DNA from 2 places in the Pararoseomonas sp. SCSIO 73927 genome. Region 2 is predicted to be linked to the other one. Evidence: riboswitches for the same ligand, from Rfam matches in the RefSeq annotation. Region 2 holds a riboswitch; the other holds the start of a gene.
What was found. Region 2 has a riboswitch for cobalamin ahead of VQH23_RS19565 (5-methyltetrahydropteroyltriglutamate--homocysteine S-methyltransferase). Riboswitches for the same ligand answer to the same signal wherever they lie in the genome.
Positions count from the first base shown of each region.

Region 1: another riboswitch for cobalamin. It lies ahead of VQH23_RS04700 (TonB-dependent receptor domain-containing protein); the one in region 2 lies ahead of VQH23_RS19565 (5-methyltetrahydropteroyltriglutamate--homocysteine S-methyltransferase).

Region 1 covers NZ_CP146232.1:981,334-990,972, reverse strand. Annotated here, with positions in the region: gene VQH23_RS04705 (TonB-dependent siderophore receptor) at 1-1,350, opposite strand, end outside; cobalamin riboswitch at 1,567-1,783, shown strand; gene VQH23_RS04700 (TonB-dependent receptor domain-containing protein) at 1,931-3,925, shown strand; gene metH (methionine synthase) at 4,329-7,820, shown strand; gene VQH23_RS04690 (DMT family transporter) at 7,845-8,741, opposite strand; gene VQH23_RS04685 (amidase family protein) at 8,843-9,639, shown strand, end outside.
Region 2 covers NZ_CP146232.1:4,141,332-4,150,970, forward strand. Annotated here, with positions in the region: gene metE (5-methyltetrahydropteroyltriglutamate--homocysteine S-methyltransferase) at 1-628, shown strand, start outside; gene metF (methylenetetrahydrofolate reductase [NAD(P)H]) at 717-1,682, shown strand; gene VQH23_RS19540 (ABC transporter substrate-binding protein) at 1,805-2,980, shown strand; gene VQH23_RS19545 (branched-chain amino acid ABC transporter permease) at 2,991-3,851, shown strand; gene VQH23_RS19550 (branched-chain amino acid ABC transporter permease) at 3,848-4,840, shown strand; gene VQH23_RS19555 (ABC transporter ATP-binding protein) at 4,837-5,601, shown strand; gene VQH23_RS19560 (ABC transporter ATP-binding protein) at 5,594-6,304, shown strand; gene VQH23_RS19565 (5-methyltetrahydropteroyltriglutamate--homocysteine S-methyltransferase) at 6,359-7,492, opposite strand; cobalamin riboswitch at 7,560-7,738, opposite strand; gene VQH23_RS19570 (copper chaperone PCu(A)C) at 8,088-8,561, shown strand; gene mntR (manganese-binding transcriptional regulator MntR) at 8,715-9,200, opposite strand; gene VQH23_RS19580 (metal ABC transporter substrate-binding protein) at 9,379-9,639, shown strand, end outside.

The DNA of each region.
Region 1 (9,639 bases), 2.3 Mb from region 2:
GGCGTTGCCCGCATCCTGCCGGAGGCCGGAATAGGCGAGGTTGAGGGTGTGGCCGACGTTGAGGAGGTTGAACCGGAAGTTGGCGCCGGCCGTCCCGCTGACGACCCGCGTGTAGGAGTCGTAGAGGGCGTTGGTGACCCGGAAGTCGCCGAGCTCGTTGGCGCCGCCCGGGCGGGAATCGGGGAAGGTCTGCTCGTTCCAGCCGTCGCGGTAGCCCACGGCCCCGTAGACGGTCACCCAGTCCGCCACGTCGTACTCGGCCCGGGTAGCGATGGTGCTGTCCTGCTGGCGCAGCCGGGTGCCGGGGAACCAGTTGCTGCGCGAATCCGGCACGGAGGGGATATAGGGAATGGCGCTGGAGAGGGTGAGCTGCGGGCGGAAGTTCCGGGTGTCGTCACGCTGGAAGATGCCGTCCACGGACAGGCGGAACCGGTCCCCGCGATAGTCCAGCCCTAGCGCGGCGAGGCCGCTGCGGAGGTTGCCGTCCTCGATGGAGGCCTCGCCGTCGCGGTACAGCCCGTTGAAGCGCACGCCCCACTCGTTGTTCGCGCCGTAGCGGCGCGCCAGGTCGGCCTGGATGCCGAAATTGCCGTCGCTGATGAAGACCGGCGTCAGGCGGGTCAGCGGGTCGTCGCCGGCCCGCTTGGTGATGACATTGATCGCGCCGCCGATGCTGCCGCCGGGCGCGATGCCGTTGATGAGCGCGCCGGGGCCGCGGAGGAGCTCGATCCGCTCGATGTACTGCGCCTGGGCGCGGTTGGAGGAGATCAGCCCGAACAGGCCGTTCAGCCCGACATCCGAGGATCCCACCTGGAAGCCGCGGATGGAGAAGGTGTCGTCGAAGCCGTTGGCACCGGTGGTGAGGCGGACGGAGGAGTCGTTGATCAGCGTGTCGGCGATGGTGCGCGCCTGCTGGTCCTCCACGACCTGCGACGTGAAGCTCGTCGTGCTGAAGGGGGAGTCCATCAGGCTGCGGCTGCCGAGCAGCCCGAGCGACCCGCCCTGCGCGACCTGGCCGCCGGCATAGGCCGGCTGCAGGGTGCCCGGGGCCCCCGCGGCGGTGACATCCACCATCGGCACGGCGACGGGCGCGGCGCCCGACCCGGCCGCGGCCTGCCCCGTGGCGGTTCCGGCCGCCTGTTGGGCCACCTGCCGGGTCGCCTCCTGGGCCGGGGCTTGGGCCTGGGCTTGAACCGAGAGGGCGAGGCCGCACGCCACCACGGCGCCGGTGAGGGTCCTGGTGCCCGTCGCCGGGCGCGGACAGGGCGCGGGGATGCCGTCCGTCGTGCCTGTCGCCCTGACGGGAGGGGCGACCTGGGCTGCTGTATTCTGCCGACGGGCTACGCTCACCAGGCCGCTCCTTCACGCTGACGTGTGGCGGCGAAGTAAGTGAGAATGGCTATCAGTGTCAAACGCCGTCGCGGCTCTGCGTTCCAGTTGCGCGGTGCCACCGCGTTCCGGCTGCGGGAGCCGCCGCGGTGCCGCCCGTGCGCGGGCATGTGGCGCCTGCGCCTCGCCACTCCGGCCGGGCTGCCCCTCCCTGGACTTCACGCGTTCGTGTCGATAGGTTCCGCCCCATGCGCCGGTGGCCCGGAAGGGCTGAAACGGGAATGCGCGACGTGGCGATCCCCGCCACCGATCCGCAGCTGCCCCCGCAACTGTAGGCGACGGCGACGGCCCCCGATGCCATTGCGCCCACCGGCGCGAGAAGGCGGGACCGTCAGGCGGGCGCGTGCCCGCCACGTCGCGAGCCAGGAGACCGGCCGGCGCAGATGTTGTCTCGCGCGTGCCGGGCGGGGAGCACCGGCGTAAACGGACCCAGGGCGCGCCGGCCATCCGGCGCGCCTCCGTCATGCGAGCACGACGCAAGCCCGTTCCGGCCATCCCTGGCCGGGGCGAAACGCGGACCGTGCAACGGAGGCACCCCGGGATGAAACGCCGGATCCTCGCCCTGATCGCCATTGCTCCCATGGGGCCGGCCATCGCTCAGGACGTCTCGACCAACCCCGCCACCGTGCCCGAGGTGGTGGTGACCGCAACCCGCGTCCCGACGCCGCAGGAGCGCATCCCCGCCGCCGTCACGGTGATCGACCGCCGGACCATCGAGGAGAACGGGTACACCACCCTCGCCGAGGCCCTGGCGGTCGTGCCGGGCTTCCGGCTCGTGCAGTCCGGCGGCCTCGGCCAGCAGGCCTCCGGCTTCGCGCGCGGGACCAACGCGCGCCAGGTGCTGGTGCTGCTGAACGGCGTGCCGATCAACGACCCCTCGGACCCGAACGGCGCCTTCAACTTCGGCAACGAGCTGCTGGGCGACATCGAGCGGATCGAGGTGGTGCGCGGCCCCGCCTCCTCCGTCTACGGCTCCGCCGCGATCGGCGGCGTGGTGAACCTCATCACCCGCGCCGCCCCGGCCGACCGCGCCGCGGCGCCCTATTTTGAGGCCGCGGGCGGCAGCCGCTCCACGGTGCGCGGCCACGCCGGCGTGGGCGGCACCCTCGGCGCCTTCGACTACCAGCTCACCGGCCAGAGCCTCTCCACCCGCGGCAGCAACGCCGTAGCCCCGCGCTTCACGAACAACCTCGGGGAGCGGGACGGGCTGCGCTCCGCCGTCGGCACGGCCCGGCTCGGCCTGACCCTCGGCGAGACGGTGCCGGGCGAGTTCCTTGGCCGTACCCGGATCGAGGGCTTCGTGCGCGGCCGGGAGAACACGCTCGGCCTCGACAACGTGCCGAACGACGACCCGAACTACACCGCCCAGGACCGGTCCTGGTTCGGCTACCTGCGCGGCACGGCGGACCTGTTCGGCGGCGCCTGGAGCACGCGCCTTACCCTCTCCGGCAGCCACAACCGGCGCCGCTACACCAACCTGCCGGACGTGGCGAACCCCTTCGCCACGGCGGACGACCTCTACCGCGCCGAGCGGCGGGCGGTGTTCTTCGACAACACCGTGCGCCTGCCGAATGCCGGCGCCCTGACCGACGTGGCGGTGCTGTTCGGCGGCCAGTGGGAGAAGGAGACCGCCGACAGCGCGAACGGCTCCGCCTTCTTCCGCACGACCGTGGACGCCTCCCAGCGCTCCGCCGCCGGCTACGTCTCGGCCCAGGGGCGTCTCTTCGACCGCCTGGACCTGAACGCCGGCCTGCGGCACGACGGGCCGGAGGACTACGACGGCTTCACGAGCTGGCGCCTCGGCGGCGTGCTCGCCCTTCCCGAGATCGCCTCCCGCCTGCGCTCCTCCGCCGGCACCGCCTTCAAGGCCCCCTCCCTCTTCCAGCGCTTCGGCACCATCACCGGCTTCTTCCAGGGCAACCCGGACCTGAAGCCGGAGGAGAGCTTCTCCTGGGAGGCCGGCATCGAGACGGACGTGACCTCCTGGGCCACGGTCTCGGCCCTCTACTTCGACAACCGGCTGAGGAACCTGATCAACTACGACGCGAGCTTCACCACCCTGCTCAACGTCGAGCGCGCGCGGATCCGCGGCGGGGAGTTCTCCCTCACGGTGCGGCCCGCCGACTGGCTCTCCCTCACCGGCACCTGGACCGTGCAGGAGGCGCGCGACACCACCAACGACCAGCCCCTGGCCCGGCGCGCGCGCAACCTCGCCACCCTGACCGCCCGCCTCTCCGCGCCCGTGCCCTGGGGCGGGCCGCAGGGCGGCCGCGTGACCGTGGTGCCCGAGCTGATCTACACCGGACCCTCCCCCGAAGGCGCCTTCGCCCGCTACAACGACGACGGCACCTCCATCACGGCACCGGGGAAGAACCGCGCCGGCACGGTGTTCAACCTCACCGCCACGGTGCCGGTGATCGAGAAGGTCTCGGGCTTCGTGGAGATCCGGAACCTCGGCAACTCCCGCTACGAGCCGGCAAACGGCTTCGTCATCCCGGGGCGGAGCGCGCTGGCAGGAATCCGCGGGACGTTCTAATCCCTCGGTTCCGGTCCGTGGCCAGGGAGAGGAAGAAGGAATTCTTCCTCTCCCCGGACCCCTCACCATCATCTTCTTCTAGGCTTTGGCCTTTGCCCGGCTGACGGTGCGCCTCGGCTCTTGGAGCCGAGGCGACTGCGGGGGCAGGAAGGGTGCCGGTCGTGGAGGGCTGACCCATCCGGTCAGTCCCGCGGCAGCCCGATGCAGGTCCAGGAGGCTCAGCCTCCTGGTGGGGGTTCCAGGGGGCAAAGCCCCCTGGTCCGGCCAGCAGCACGCGCCCGGCACTGGACATAAGGATATCTTTAAGAGAGTATGGGACTGGGAAGTGGCCTGATTATCCTGCCGGGACCGGTTCCGGGCGGCGTCGGCCGCTTCCGGAACTGTCGTGCAGGACCATTGCCCCATGTCCCGACCGCATCTCCTCGACGCCCTTCGCGACCGCGTGCTCCTCTGCGACGGCGGGATGGGCAGCCGCGTGCAGGTCATGGATCTGGAGGTGGACCGGGACTACTGGGGCCGGGAGAACTGCACCGACGTCCTCGTCCTCTCCCGCCCGGACATCGTGCGGGAGATCCATCGGGGCTACTACGAGGCCGGCGCCGACATGGTGCTGACCAACACCTTCGGCGGCTCTCCCATCACGCTCGGGGAGTTCGAGCTGGAGGACCGCGCCTTCGAGCTGAACAAGGTGGCGGTGGAACTCGCGCGGGAGGCGGCGGAGGGCTTCGCCGACGGGCGCCACCGCTGGGTGATCGGCGATATCGGGCCGGGGACGAAGCTGCCCTCCCTCGGCAACGTCACCTACGACGCGCTGGAGGCGGCGCTCCTCACCCAGTGCCGCGGCCTCATCGCGGGCGGGGCGGACGCGCTGCTGACCGAGACGAACCAGGACACGCTCTTCATCAAGGCCGCGGTGAACGCGGCCAAGATCGCGCGCGCCGAGGCGAAGTCCGACATCCCGATCTTCGTGCAGGTGACGGTGGAGACGACTGGCACCCTGCTGGTCGGGCCCGACATCGGCGCCGCCGCGGCGGTGGTGCACTCGCTCGACGTGGACCTGATGGGGCTGAACTGCGCCACCGGCCCGCAGGAAATGGCGGAGCACGTCCGCTGGCTCTCCCAGAACTGGCCGGGCCTGCTCTCCTGCCAGCCCAATGCCGGGCTTCCGGAGCTGGTGGACGGCAAGACCCACTACCCGCTCGGCCCCTCCGAGCTGGCGAGCTGGATGGAGCGCTTCGTCACCGAGGACGGGCTGAACCTCATCGGCGGCTGCTGCGGTACCTCCACCCCGCATATTGCGGCGCTGGACGCGATGCTGCGCAAGCGCGGCGGGGCCGCACACCGGCCGGCGCCGGTGCGGCGCAGCCCGGTCTGGGTTCCCTCCGTTGCGTCCCTCTACGCCCCGGTGCCCCTGCGGCAGGAGAACAGCTACTTTTCCATCGGCGAGCGCTGCAACGCGAACGGCTCCAAGGCCTGGCGGGAGAGGCAGGCGGCGCATGACTGGGACGGTTGCGTCACCATGGGCCGCGACCAGATCGGCGAGGGCTCGAACTCCCTCGACATCTGCACCGCCTTCGTCGGCCGCAACGAGATGGAGGAGATGAACGAGGTGGTCCGGCGCTTCACCAGCAGCGTGAACGCGCCGCTGGTGATCGATTCCACCGAGACGCCGGTTATCGAGGCGGCGCTGAAACTGCATGGCGGCAAGCCCATCATCAACTCGATCAACTTCGAGGACGGCGAGGGGCACGCGACGGACCGCATGATCCTCGCCAAGAAGTTCGGCGCCGCCGTGATCGCGCTCACCATCGACGAGGTGGGCATGGCCAAGACCGCCGAGGACAAGCTGCGGATCGCCACCCGGCTGGTGGAGTTCGCCTGCGACCGTCACGGGCTGCCGCAGTCCGACCTGATGATCGACCCCCTGACCTTCACCATCGCGACGGGGAATGAGGACGACCGCAAGCTCGGCGTCTGGACGCTGGACGGCATCCGCATGATCCGGGAGCGTTTCCCGGACATCCAGATCATGCTCGGCCTGTCCAACATCTCCTTCGGCCTGAACCCGGCCGCTCGGCACGTGCTGAACTCGGTCTTCCTCGACCACGCCGTGAAGGCGGGTATGACGGGCGCCATCGTCCACGTCTCCAAGATCAAGCCCCTGCACCAGATCCCGGCCGAGGAGGTGAAGGTCGCCGAGGACCTGATCTTCGACCGCCGGACCGAGGACTACGATCCCCTGCAGAAGCTGCTGGAGATCTTCGCCGGCCGGAAGGCCGCCGACACGGGCGCGAAGAAGAAGGCCGAGACGGTCGAGGGCCGCCTGAAGGACCGCATCGTCGAAGGCGACCGCAAGGGCCTGGACGACGAGCTGGCCGATGCGCTGGCGAAGGGCATCGCGCCGATCGAGATCATCAACAACATCCTGCTCGACGGGATGAAGGTGGTGGGCGAGCTCTTCGGCGCCGGCAAGATGCAGCTTCCCTTCGTGCTGCAGAGCGCGGAGACGATGAAGGCGGCCGTCGCCTATCTGGAGCCCCACATGGAGCGGGCCGAGGGGCAGGAGAAGGGCACCATCGTGCTCGCCACCGTGAAGGGCGACGTGCACGACATCGGCAAGAACCTCGTGGACATTATCCTCACCAACAACGGCTACCGGGTCGTCAACCTCGGCATCAAGGTGCCGCTGGCGGACATGGTGGCCGCGGCGAAGGAGCACCGCGCGCACGCCATCGGCATGTCCGGCCTGCTGGTGAAGTCCACCGTCGTGATGCGCGAGAACCTGGAGGAGATGACGCGCATCGGCCTCGACATCCCCGTGATGCTCGGCGGCGCGGCGCTGACGCGCAACTACGTGGAGGACGACTGCGTGAAGGCCTACGCCTCCGGCCGCGTCGCCTACGCGCGCGATGCTTTCGACGGGCTGCACCTGATGGACAAGGTCGTCGGCAACGGCTTCGACGACTACCTGGCCGCGCTGCAGACGAAGCGCGTGGACAAGTCCCGCAAGGAGCGCCGCACCCTCGGCACCGCCGATGCGCGCGGCTTCGCCCCGGTGGACGTGGCCTACGCCCAAGCGCGCCGCCGCCGGCTGGCCACGGAGACGCAGGCCCCGACGCCGCCCTTCTGGGGCGCCCGCGTGATCGAGGCCGCGCCGAAGGCCGTGGTGCCCTTCATCAATGAGCGGAGCCTGTACCAGTTCCAGTGGGGCTTCCGGAAGCAGGGCCGCTCGCTGGACGACTTCCTGGGCTGGGCGAAGCAGGAGTTGCGGCCCGTGCTGCAGCGGATGCTGCGTATCACGGCGGAGCAGGAGATCCTGCGGCCGCAGGCGATCTACGGCTACTGGAAGTGCGCCGGCCAGGGCAACGACCTGATCCTGTTCGAGGAGGACGGCGTAACCGAGGCCGTGCGCTTCAACCTCCCGCGCCAGCCGAAGGAGGACGGGGATTGCATCGCCGACCTCGTGACGGACATTGAGGACGGCCGTGACGTGATCGGCCTGCAGGTGGTCACGGTCGGCCAGAAGGCCTCCGACATCGCGCGGGAGTGGTTCGAGGACAACCGCTACCAGGACTACCTCTACCTCCACGGCCTGAGCGTGGAGATGGCGGAGGCGATGGCGGAGTACGTGCACAAGCGCATCCGCGCCGAGCTCGGCTTCGCCGGGGAGGACGACCGCGACATGGACCGCATGCTGCAGCAGGGCTACCGCGGCGGCCGCTACTCCTTCGGCTACCCGGCCTGCCCGCGGCTGGAGGACCAGGTCCCGCTGCTGCGGCTCCTCGGCGCGGACCGCATCGGCGTCTCCATCAGCGACGAGTGGCAGCTCCACCCCGAGCAGTCCACGAGCGCGATCGTCCTGCACCACCCGCGGGCGAAGTACTTCATGGTGTAGCGCCCCGGAGTCACTCGCACCCCCTTACTGCGGATGCACGGGTGGCGCCCGCCGCCACCCGCGCGGCCGCCGCACGCGCTCCCGCATGAAGGTGAGGACGCCGGAGAGGATGATGATCGCCACGCCCAGGCCCATCACCGCGTCGATCCCGTCGCCGAAGACTGTGTAGCCAAACAGGATCGCCCAGATCATCTGGCTGTACTGCGCGGGCGCCACCAGGCTTGCCTCGATCCGGCTGGAAGCCATCATCACCAGCACGTTGGCCAGCGCCATCAGCAGCCCGTAGCCGAGAATCCACGCCCACTGCATCGGCGTGGGCCAGACGAAGCCCGGCAGCATCAGCAGCCCGGCGCCGAGCACGGGGCCGACAAGGCCCGCGCCGTAGAGGGAGAGGCGCGTCTCCGTCCGCCCGAAGGCCCGCATCATTACTACGGTCACGGCGCCGGAGAGGCCGCCGACCACCGCGCCGAGATGCCCGATGTTCAACTCCCGGAAGCCCGGCCGCAGCACCACCAGCACGCCCGCGAAGCCCATCAGCACTGCGCCCCAGCGGCGCCACCCCACCCTCTCGCCGAGGAAGGCCACGGAGAGGATCGTGACGAAGGTCGGCATGAGGAAGAGGAGGGAGAAGGCCTCCGCCATGGAGAGGTGGGTGAAGGCCGTGACGCTGCCGACGCTGCCGGTGAAGCCCGCCACGGCGCGCATCACCCACATGGCGCGGTTCCGCGCCCGGAACACGCCGGAGAGGCTCTCCCCCGGCCCGCGGATGAAGGGCAGGGCGACGATGCCGGAGAGGGCGCCGAAGAACACCGCCTCATAGGCCGAGAGCGAGCCGTGCAGCAGCTTCACGGAGGCATCGCTGACGGCGTAGGCGGCATAGGCCAGGAAGGCGAGCAGCACGCCCTGCGCGGATCGGTCCATGCGCCCGCCCATAGACGAAATGCTGCGCTGCGACATCACCCGGACGCGCGAGGCAGCCCGGTGATTGGACAAGCCCGCCCTGCCGGTCTGGAATGACGGGCATGACCGATTCCTGGCGCCTCTCCGCAACCGAGCTGGCCTCCCGCATCCGCGCCCGCGAGCTCTCCGCCGAGGAGGCGGCGCGCGACGCCCTGGCCCGGCTGGACAGGGCCAACCCCGCCATCAACGCGGTGGTCCAGTTCATGCCGGAGGAGGCCCTGGCCGCCGCCCGCGCCGTGGACGCGGCCATCGCGCGCGGCGAGGACCCCGGCCCGCTCGCCGGCGTGCCCGTGACCACCAAGGTGAACGTGGACCAGAAGGGCCACGCCACCACCAACGGCCTGCGCATCCAGAAGGACATGGTCGCAGGGGCCGACAACCCCGTGGTGTCCAACCTGCGGAAAGCGGGCGCGGTCATCATCGGCCGCACCAACACCCCCGCCTTCTCGCTCCACTGGTTCACCCGCAACGCGCTGCACGGCCACACGCGCAACGCCCGCAACCCCGCCCTCACCCCCGGCGGCTCCTCCGGCGGCGCGGCCTCCGCCACCGCCGCGGGGATCGGCGCCATCGGGCACGGCACGGATATCGGCGGCTCCGTCCGCTACCCCGCCTATGCCTGCGGCATCCACGGGCTGCGCCCCACCATCGGCCGCATCCCCGCCTGGAACCCCGGTGGGGCGGAGCGCGCGATCGGGGCCCAGCTCATGGCCGTCTCCGGCCCGCTCGCCCGCTCCATCGCCGACATTCGCCTCGCACTCCAGGCCATGTCCGCCCCCGATCCCCGCGACCCCTGGTGGGTGCCCGCCCCCCTGCAGGGCGCGCCCTTCCCCAAGCGCGCTGCCCTCTGCGTGCGCCC
Region 2 (9,639 bases):
GCCGATGAAGGGGATGCTGACGGGCCCCGTGACCATCCTCAACTGGTCCTTCGTGCGCGACGACGTGTCGCGCGAACGGGCCTGCCGCCAGATCGCGCTCGCCATCCGGGACGAGGTGACGGACCTGGAGAAGGCCGGCGCCAGGGTCATCCAGATCGACGAGGCGGCCCTGCGCGAGGGGCTGCCGCTGCGCCGCGGCGACTGGCAGCACTACCTGGACTGGGCGGTGGAGTGCTTCCGGATCACCTCCTCGGGCGTCGGGGACGCCACGCAAATCCACACCCACATGTGCTACTCGGAGTTCAACGACATCATCGCGGCGATCGGCGACATGGATGCGGACGTGATCTCGATCGAGACGGCGCGGTCGAAGATGGAGCTGCTGGGCGCCTTCGCCGATTACCGCTACCCGGCGGAGATCGGGCCGGGGGTGTACGACATCCACTCCCCCCGCGTGCCGGCGGTGGAGGAGATGACGGGGCTGCTGCAGGCCGCGCGCTCCCGCCTCTCGCCGGAGCAGCTCTGGGTAAATCCGGATTGCGGCCTCAAGACCCGCAAGTGGCCGGAGACCCGCGCCGCCCTGGTGAACATGGTGGCCGCGGCGAAGCGGGTCCGGGAGCTGGCGTGACGTGAGGACAGGACCGGGGGCCGCGCGGCCCCCGGCCCCGCAGGGCCGCCCGGATGCGCGGCCGTGAATAGCTAAGAGGGAACGGGTGATGGGAGAGATCGTGAAGCTGGCACCGACGCTGGAGCGCTGGCTGTCGGGCGACCGGGTGGGGCCGCTGCCGGCGCGGGGCGCCGACCAGCCCGCGCCGCTCCTCTCCTTCGAGTTCTTCCCGCCGAAGACGGAGGTGCTGGAGCAGCAGCTCTGGGCCTGCGTGCGGCGGCTGGCGCCGCTACGGCCGCGTTTCGTCTCCGTCACCTATGGCGCCGGGGGCAGCACCCATGCGCGCACCCACGCCACCGTCGCGCGCCTGGCAACCGAGACGGACCTCGTGCCGGCCGCCCACCTGACCTGCGTGGGCGCGACGCGGGAGGAGGTGGACGAGGTGGCCCGGGGCTACTGGGAGGCGGGGGTGCGCCACATCGTGGCCCTTCGCGGCGATGCCCCTCCCGGCACCGAGTACGCGCCCCATCCCGGCGGCTACGCCTATGCGGCGGACCTCGTGGCCGGGCTGCGGCGGATCGCGGATTTCGAGATCTCGGTCGCCGCCTATCCAGAGATCCATCCCTCTGCCCGGAGCCCCGACGACGACCTGGACAGCCTGAAGCGCAAGCTGGACGCCGGCGCCACCCGGGCGATCACGCAGTACTTCTTCGACACCGCGACCTACCTGCGCTTCCTCGAGCGGTGCCTGAAGGCCGGGATTACCGCCCCGATCGTGCCGGGGATCATGCCCGTGTCCAACTACGCCCAGGCCGCCAAGTTCTCCGCCATGTGCGGGACCACCGTGCCGGCCTGGCTGGGCGCTATGTTCGAGGGCACCGAGGACGACCCGGAGATGCGCCGGACCGTCGCCACCGTGGTGGCCTCGGAGCAGGTCCGCACCCTCCAGGCGAACGGGGTGGACGAGTTCCACTTCTACACGTTGAACCGCCCCGAGCTGACCTACGCCATCGCCCATGTCCTGGGCGTGCGGCCCAGGCCGGCCGAGGTGGCGACCCCCGCCGGGGCCGCCTGACGCGGCGGCCCGCGCCGATCCCTGCGGGGAGCGGAACGGCGGGAGCAGGAGCCGATCCGAATCGGCAGGCTGTATTACAAGGCGGATTCGAGGTAGCCCTTCGGACCACCGGGGAGAGAACGATGAACCGCCGCACCCTCCTGCTCGGCGCGGCCGGGCTGCCGCTGGCACCGGCCGTGCTGGCCCGCCCGGCGACCGCGCAGAACGCGCCCTTCCGGGTCGGTCTGATCCTCTCCATGACTGGCCCCTTCGCTTCGACGGGCAAGCAGATCGAGGCGGCCGTGCGGCTCTACGCCCGCCAGAACCCCGCCTTCGCGGGGCGCCCGGTCGAGATCCTGCTGCGCGACGACGGGGGCGCGGCCGACGCCACCCGCCGCCTGGCGCAGGAGCTGGTGGTGAATGAGAGGGTCTCGGCCCTTGCCGGCTTCGTCCTCACCCCGCATGCCCTGGCCGCCGCCCCGATCGCGGCGCGCGGGCGGGTGCCGATGGTGGTGATGTCCGCCGCCACCGCGACCGTGACGGAGGCCTCGCCCTTCGTGTTCCGGACCTCCCAGACCACGCCGCAGGTCACGGTGCCGCTGGCGGGCTGGGCGGCGGAAAACGGCATCCGCAAGGCCGTCACCGTCGTCTCCGACTACGGCCCCGGGCTGGACGCGGAGAAGTGGTTCGGCCAGCGCCTGGGCTCGGCGGGCGGCACGGTGGCGGAGGCGCTGCGCGTGCCGCTGGCCAATCCGGACTTCGCGCCCTTCCTGCAGCGCGCGCGGGATGCGACCCCGGAGGCGGTCTTCGTCTTCGTGCCCGCCGGCGTCGGCTCGGTCTTCATGAGGCAGTTCGCGGAGCGCGGGCTGAAGGATGCGGGCATCCGGCTGATCGCGCTCGGCGACGTGCTGGACGACGACATCCTGAACGGCATGGGCGATCCGGCGCTGGGCGTCGTCTCCTCCCATCACTACTCCGCCGCGCATGACAGCGAGGCCAATCGCCGCTTCGTCGCCGCCTTCCGCGAGGCGGCGGGGATGCGGCCGAACTTCATGGCGGCGGGCGGCTATGACGGCATGACCCTGCTGCGGCTGGCTGCCGAGAAGGCGGGCGCCGGCGCCGCCGGGCAGGTCCTGGCCGACGCGATGAAGGGCCTCTCCTGGGAGAGCCCGCGCGGGCCCGTCAGCATCGACGCGGCCACGCGGGATATCGTGCAGAACGTCTACATCCGCCGCGTCGAGCGGCAGGGGGGCGAGCTGTACAACGTGGAGATCGCCACCGTGCCCGCGGTGAAGGACCCGGCCAAGGCGGCCGGCTGATCCACGCCCCATGCTGACGGTCCTGTTCGACGGCATCGCCTACGGGATGGTGCTGTTCATCCTCGCCTGCGGCCTGGCCGTCACGCTGGGGCTGATGAACCTGGTGAACCTGGCCCATGGCGCCTTCGCCATGGCCGGGGGCTACGCGGCGCTAGTGCTGGTGAACGCCTGGGGCGTGCCCTTCCTGGCGGCGCTGCCGGTGGTGTTCCTGGCCACCGCCGCCCTGGGCGCGCTGATGGAGCGGACGCTCTACGTGCACGTCTACGCGCGCAGCCACCTGGACCAGGTGCTGTTCTCCGTGGGGCTGATCTTCATGGCCGTGGCGGTGGTGGACTATGCCGCGGGACCGAGCCAGCAATTCGTGAGGATCCCGGACGCGCTGCGCGGGCGGATCGAGGTGGCGGGCATCGGCATGGGGATCTACCGCCTGCTGGTCATCGGCATCTGCGGGGCCGTTGCGCTGGCGCTGCACCTGGCCCTGGCCGGTACGCGCTTCGGCAGCCGGCTTCGCGCGGCGGTGGATGATTCGCGCGTGGCGCGGGGGCTGGGGATCGATGTCGGGCTGATCTTCACCGTCACCTTCGCCGTCGGCTCCGGCCTTGCCGGGCTGGGCGGGGCGCTGGGGGCGGACATCCTGGGGCTGGATCCGGGTTTCCCGCTGCGGTTCATGATCTACTTTCTGATCGTCGTGACGGTGGGCGGCACGGCCTCCATCCCCGGCGCCTTCCTCGCCTCGCTGCTGCTCGGGATCGCGGATGTGGCGGGCAAGTACTACCTGCCCTCGATGGGTGCCTTCATCATATACGGGGTGATGCTCGCGGTGCTGGTCTGGCGGCCGCAGGGGCTCTTCGGGCGGGCGGGCGCGCGGTGACGGCCGCACCGGAGGAGACGGCCCGCCGGCAACTGGCGGGGCTGGCGCGCTGGCGCCCGGCGGAGATCGCCTTCTGGGCGCTGGTGCTGGCCGCCTACGCCGTGTTTCCGCAGCGCGCGGCGCTGATCGCGGAGGTGGCGGTGGTGGCCCTCTTCGCCCTCTCGCTGGACCTCGTGCTCGGCTATGCCGGCATCCTCACCCTCGGTCACGCGGCCTTCTTCGGATGGGGCGCCTACGTCGCCGGGATCGCCGCCTCCCGCGGGTTGGGGGACCCGACGCTCGGCCTGCTGCTGGGCGGCGGGACGGCGGGGGTGCTGGGGCTGCTCACCGCGCCGCTTGTGCTGCGCGGCGGCGACCTGACGCGGCTGATGGTGACGCTCGGCCTGGCCACCGTTCTCTTCGAGCTGGCCAACCGCTTCACTGGCCTGACCGGCGGCGCGGACGGGCTGCAGGGCATGATCGTCGGCCCGCTGCTGGGCCGGTTCGAGTTCGACCTCGAAGGGCATGTGGGCGCCGCCTACGCCCTGGCGGTGCTGTTCCTGGCCTTCCTGCTGCTGCGGCGGATCGCGCTCTCGCCCTTCGGCTGGGCGCTGCGGGCGATCCGCGCCAACCCACTGCGCGCGGCGGCGCTGGGCATCCCCGTTCGGCGCCGCCTGGTTGCGGCCTACACCCTCGGTGCAGCGCTGGCCGGTGTGGCGGGGGCGCTGCTGGCGCAGGTGACGGGGTTCGTGTCGCTCGACGTGCTCTCCTTCCAGCGCTCCGCGGATGGGCTGCTGGTGCTCCTGATCGGCGGGGTGGGCTGGCTCTACGGCGGGCTGGTCGGCGCGGTGGTGTTCAAGCTGATGCAGGACCTGCTCTCCAGCCTCACGCCGCAGTACTGGCAGTTCTGGATCGGCGCGCTGCTGGTCGTGCTGGTGCTGCTGGGGCGGGACAGGCCGCGCGCCTGGATAGCCCGGCTGCGCCGCCCGGCAGAGGGCGCCGCGCCGTGAATCCCGCGCTGGAGACGATCGGGCTGACGCACCGTTTCGGCGCCTTCCTGGCGACCGATAAGGTGAGCCTCTCCCTGCTCCCAGGCGCACGGCACGCGCTGATCGGGCCGAACGGCGCGGGGAAGACCACGCTGGTCAACCTGCTGACGGGCGTGCTGCGCCCCGGTGCCGGCCGCATCCTGATGGGGGGTGAGGAGGTGACGGGGCTGGCGCAGGACCGGCGCGTGCGGCGCGGCCTGTCCCGCACCTTCCAGATCAACCAGCTCTTCCCGGAGATGACGCCGCTGCAGAGCGTCTCCATCGCCGTCTCGCGCCGCATGGGGCTGGATGGCGGGTGGTGGCGCCGCCTGGGCCGTGGTGGCCCAGGGGCAGGGCACGTGGCGGAGGAGGCGGCGGAGATCCTCGGCCGCTTCGGGCTGGCCGACGCCATGGGGCGCCGCGTCGGCGACCTGCCCTATGGCCGCCAGCGGCTGCTGGAGGTGGCGCTGGCCATCGCCGCCCGGCCGCGCGTGCTGCTGCTGGACGAGCCCGCCGCGGGCGTGCCGGAGGCGGAGCGGGAGGACATCCTGGCCGCCGTCGCGGCACTTCCGCGCGAGGTGGCGGTGCTGCTGATCGAGCACGACATGGACCTGGTCTTCCGCTTCGCCGAGCGCATCACCGTGCTGGTCGCGGGCGCCGTGCTGATGGAGGGCACGCCGGCCGAGGTGGCCGCCGATCCCCGCGTGCGCGCCGTCTATCTCGGGGAGGGCGGGCATGGCTGAGCTGCTCGCCGTCAATGGCCTCTCCGCCGGCTATGGCGGCGCCGCGGTGCTGCACGGGATCGACCTGACCCTGGCGGAAGGGCGGTCGATGGCCGTGCTCGGCCGCAACGGCATGGGCAAGACGACGCTGCTGAACAGCATCGTCGGGCTGACCCGCCGCACCGTCGGCAGCGTGGCGCTGGCCGGGCGCGACATCACCGCCCTTCCGCCGGATCGGCGCGCGCGCGCCGGAATTGGCTGGGTGCCGCAGGAGCGCAACATCTTTCGGTCCCTCACCGTGGAGGAGAACCTGACCGCCGTCGCGCGCCCCGGGCCGTGGGACGTGGAGCGGGTCTATGCCCTGTTCCCCCGGCTGCGGGAGAGGCGGCGCAACGGGGGCGACCAGCTCTCGGGCGGGGAGCAGCAGATGCTGGCGATCGGCCGGGCGCTGGTGCTGAACCCGCGCCTGCTGCTGCTGGACGAACCCACCGAGGGGCTGGCGCCGGTGATCGTGGAAGAGGTGCTGGCGGCGCTGCGCCGGATCATGCGGGAGGAGGGGCTTTCCGCCCTCGTCGTGGAGCAGCACGCCCGCAAGATCCTGGGCGTGACGGACGAGGCGGTGATCCTGGAGCGCGGGCGCGTGGTGCACCGGGCCGAGAGCGCGGCGCTGCGGGAGGACGCTGCGGCGCTGGAGCGCTTCCTGGGCGTGTCCCGGGCAGGGTAAGGGGCAGGGCAGGGTAAGGGGGCCGGGGAGCGTGCTCCCCGGCCCGACCTGGACTCAGCGGCCCCAGAGTTCCTCGGACAGTTCCGCCACCAGGCGCAGCTTCGCCCATTGCTGCTCCTCGGAGAGCTTGTTGCCCTCCTGCGTGCTGGCGAAGCCGCATTGCGGGCTGATGGCCAGCTGTTCCATCGGCAGGAACTTTGAGGCGTCGTCCAAGCGGCGCTTCAGCTCGTCCTTGCTCTCCAACTCGCCGGTCTTGCTGGTCATGATGCCCAGCACCACCACCTTGTTGCCGCGCGGCACGAAGCGCAGCGGTTCGAAGCCGCCGGAGCGCTCGTCGTCGAACTCCATGAAGTAGGCGTCCACGTCGATCGCGTTGAACAGCACCTCGGCCACCGGCTCGTAGCCGCCGGTCGCGATGAAGGTGGACTGGAAGTTGCCGCGGCAGAGATGCATGGACATCGCCATGTCCTTCGGCCGCGCGCGCGTCGCGCGGTTGATCATGTCGGCGTAGATCTGCAGCAGCCCCTCAACGTGCTCGCCGCGGCGCTTCAGCCCCTCGATCTGCTGGGGGTCGCAAAGATAGGCGATGTTCACCTCGTCCAGCTGCAGGTAGCGGCAGCCGGCCGCGTAGAAGGCGCCGACCGCCTCCTCATAGGTCGCGCCGAGGTCGCCGAAGAACTCGTCCATGTGCGGGTAGACGGAACGGTCGATCGCCTCACGCCCGCCACGGAAGTGCACGACGCTGGGGGAGGGGATCGTCTGCTTCGGGATCGCCGTGCGCGTGCGGGAGGCGGTGTAGCGGAAATCCTCGATCATGCTGGGCTTCCAGCCGATCTTGCCGTTCACCCGCAGCTTATGGCCGAGGGTCGCGCCCTTGAAGGCCACCTTGTCCTCGGGCTCGTAGATCTCGATGCCCTCGAGGCCGCCGAGGAAGTCGTAGTGCCAGTAGGCGCGGCGGTACTCGCCATCCGTCGCGGCGCGCAGGCCGACCTCCTCCTGCTTCGCGATGGCGCGGGCGATCTGCTCGTCCTCCACCGCGCGCAGCCCGGCGGCGTCGAGGCGCCCCTCGGCACGGGCGGCGCGGGCCTCGCGCAGCGCCTGCGGCCGCAGGAGGCTGCCGACATGGTCGGCGCGGAAGCTGGGGAAGCTGGCGGCGCGCGGCCGGTCAATCGTGTCCGAATGGGACATGGCTGGGCATCCTGAGGTCGAAGGTCAACGTCACGGCCGAACCCCGGAAGAACCCCGTTCCCGGGCAGCGCGCCAAGGTCGTGCTGGCAGGTCTCCTCGCGCGCGCCTCGCCGCCCCGCGCCACCGGTCCGGTGCGATCCGGCGGCAGGTCGGGGTCGGCTCCGCGCCGAGGTCTGCGGGGGCAGCCATGGTCTTTCGCCATGTTCCCTTGAAGCCCTCCCGGGCACCAGCGATGCCGGTGTAAGGGGCGGGGCCAGGGGGCGTCAAATGGATGTGGAGAGGCCTTCACGGCTGGCCGCTCGGCAAGGTTCCGGACCAGGCTTGTCTGCCCGGGATCGTCCGCCCAGGCCCGTCCGCCCGTGACGGAGCGCTGCCGCTTCGCTAGGCTGCGACCGATGCCGGGGCGAGGTCGCCTTCCCGCCATCGGGCCGCAGGCCGCCGGTAGGCAGGGACAGGATCATGGGGCCGGACCGAACCCTGCCGTGCTCCCCGCCCACCAACCCATTACCTCTTCCCGACCCGGCTGCCGTGCCGATGCCCGCCGCCCGTGGCGGCCCGGCCCGGCCGGGAGCATGACCTAGCAGGAGACCCGACCATGTTCCTCACCCGTCGCGCCGCGATCGCAGCTATCGCCCTCGCGCCCGCCCTCGCCGCCGCGCAGCAGCCCTCCTCCGGCGGCGTCGCCGTCGAGCAGCCCTGGATGCGCGCGGCGATCCAGGGCGGCACGGGTGGCGCCTTCCTCACCCTCCGCAACGCCGGCACGGGGCCGGACCGCCTCCTCTCCGCCAGCAGCCCGGCCGCCCGCGCGGTGGAGCTGCACACGACGGTGCGCGACGGGGACGTGATGCGGATGCAGCCCGTGCAGGCGGTGGAGGTGCCGGCGGGCGGCAGCGTGACGCTCCGGCCGGGCGGGATGCACATCATGCTCATCGGCCTGGCGGAGGCCGCGCGGCCCGGCGCCACGGTGCCGCTGACCCTTCAGTTCGAGCGGGCCGGCGCGGTGTCCGTGCAGCTGGCGGTGCAGGCCGCCGGCGCGTCCGGCCCGGTGGGGCAGGGCCACCGGCACTGAGCCGAGGCCGGTGCTCCGGCGCGTCCTGACGGTCAGGCCGGGCCGGGGCTGAGAGGCGGCGAGGCGGCGAGGCGGCGAGGTGCCCTCGATGAGCGGGCGCTTCGCCGCAACAGCCCGGGCCACGCGGTCCGGCAGCGCGCACTTCCTGGGCGGTCAGTGCTGGCGGAGGAAGGCCGCGAACGCTTCCAGTGTCGCGTCGCTAACGTGGTGCTCCAGGCCTTCCGCGTCGCTCTCCGCGACCTCGGGCGGGACCCCCACGGCCTTCAGCAGGTCCACTACCACCCGGTGCCGGACCCGGACCTTGCGGGCCAGGGCGTGCCCGTCCGGGGTCAGGAACACGCTCCGGTAGGGCTTGGACTGGGCCAGCCCAAGCGCCTTGAGGCGGGAGATGCTCTTGATAGCGGTGGCGTGGGAGACGCCGAGGCGGCGGGCCAGGTCGGTCGGCCGGGCCTCGCCCTCCGTCTCCAGAAGGTCGTCGATCAGCTCGACGTAGTCCTCCAGCACGGCAGAGGCGCGGCCCGCGCGCGCGGAGGCGTGCCGGGCCGCCTGGGCGCCCTCTTCCGGCATCTCGGCAGGTAGGTCCTCCGCGGCGGGCGGCTTCCGGCCGCGCGGCCCGCGCTTGATGTCCTGGGCGGTCATGGAGGGCACCAAACTACCTGTGATGGCGACGGTGTTGCAACCGTGTCCAGATGGTGGAACACTGCAAGAGTTGTAGCCGGGGCTACATCATCGCGGCGCGGCGCTACCCGCCGGATGCTGCCGGCTGGTGCCGTTCGCCGGGCGCCGCCGGATGGCTGCGAAAACAGGGGAGACGAGGATGCATTTCGGGGTGACCAGGCGGCTGGCCGGCATGGCGGTGCTCGGCCTCGCCCTGCTGGCCGGTGGCGGGAAGGCGGCCGCGCAGGAGGCGCGGACCCGCCCGCTGCGCGTGGTGACCACCTTCACCATCCTGCAGGACATGGCCCGGAACGTGGCGGGCGAGGCGGCGGTGGTGGAATCGATCACCCGCCCGGGCGCCGAGATCCACGACTACGAGCCGACCCCGCAGGACGTGGTGAAGGCCCAGTCGGCCGACTTG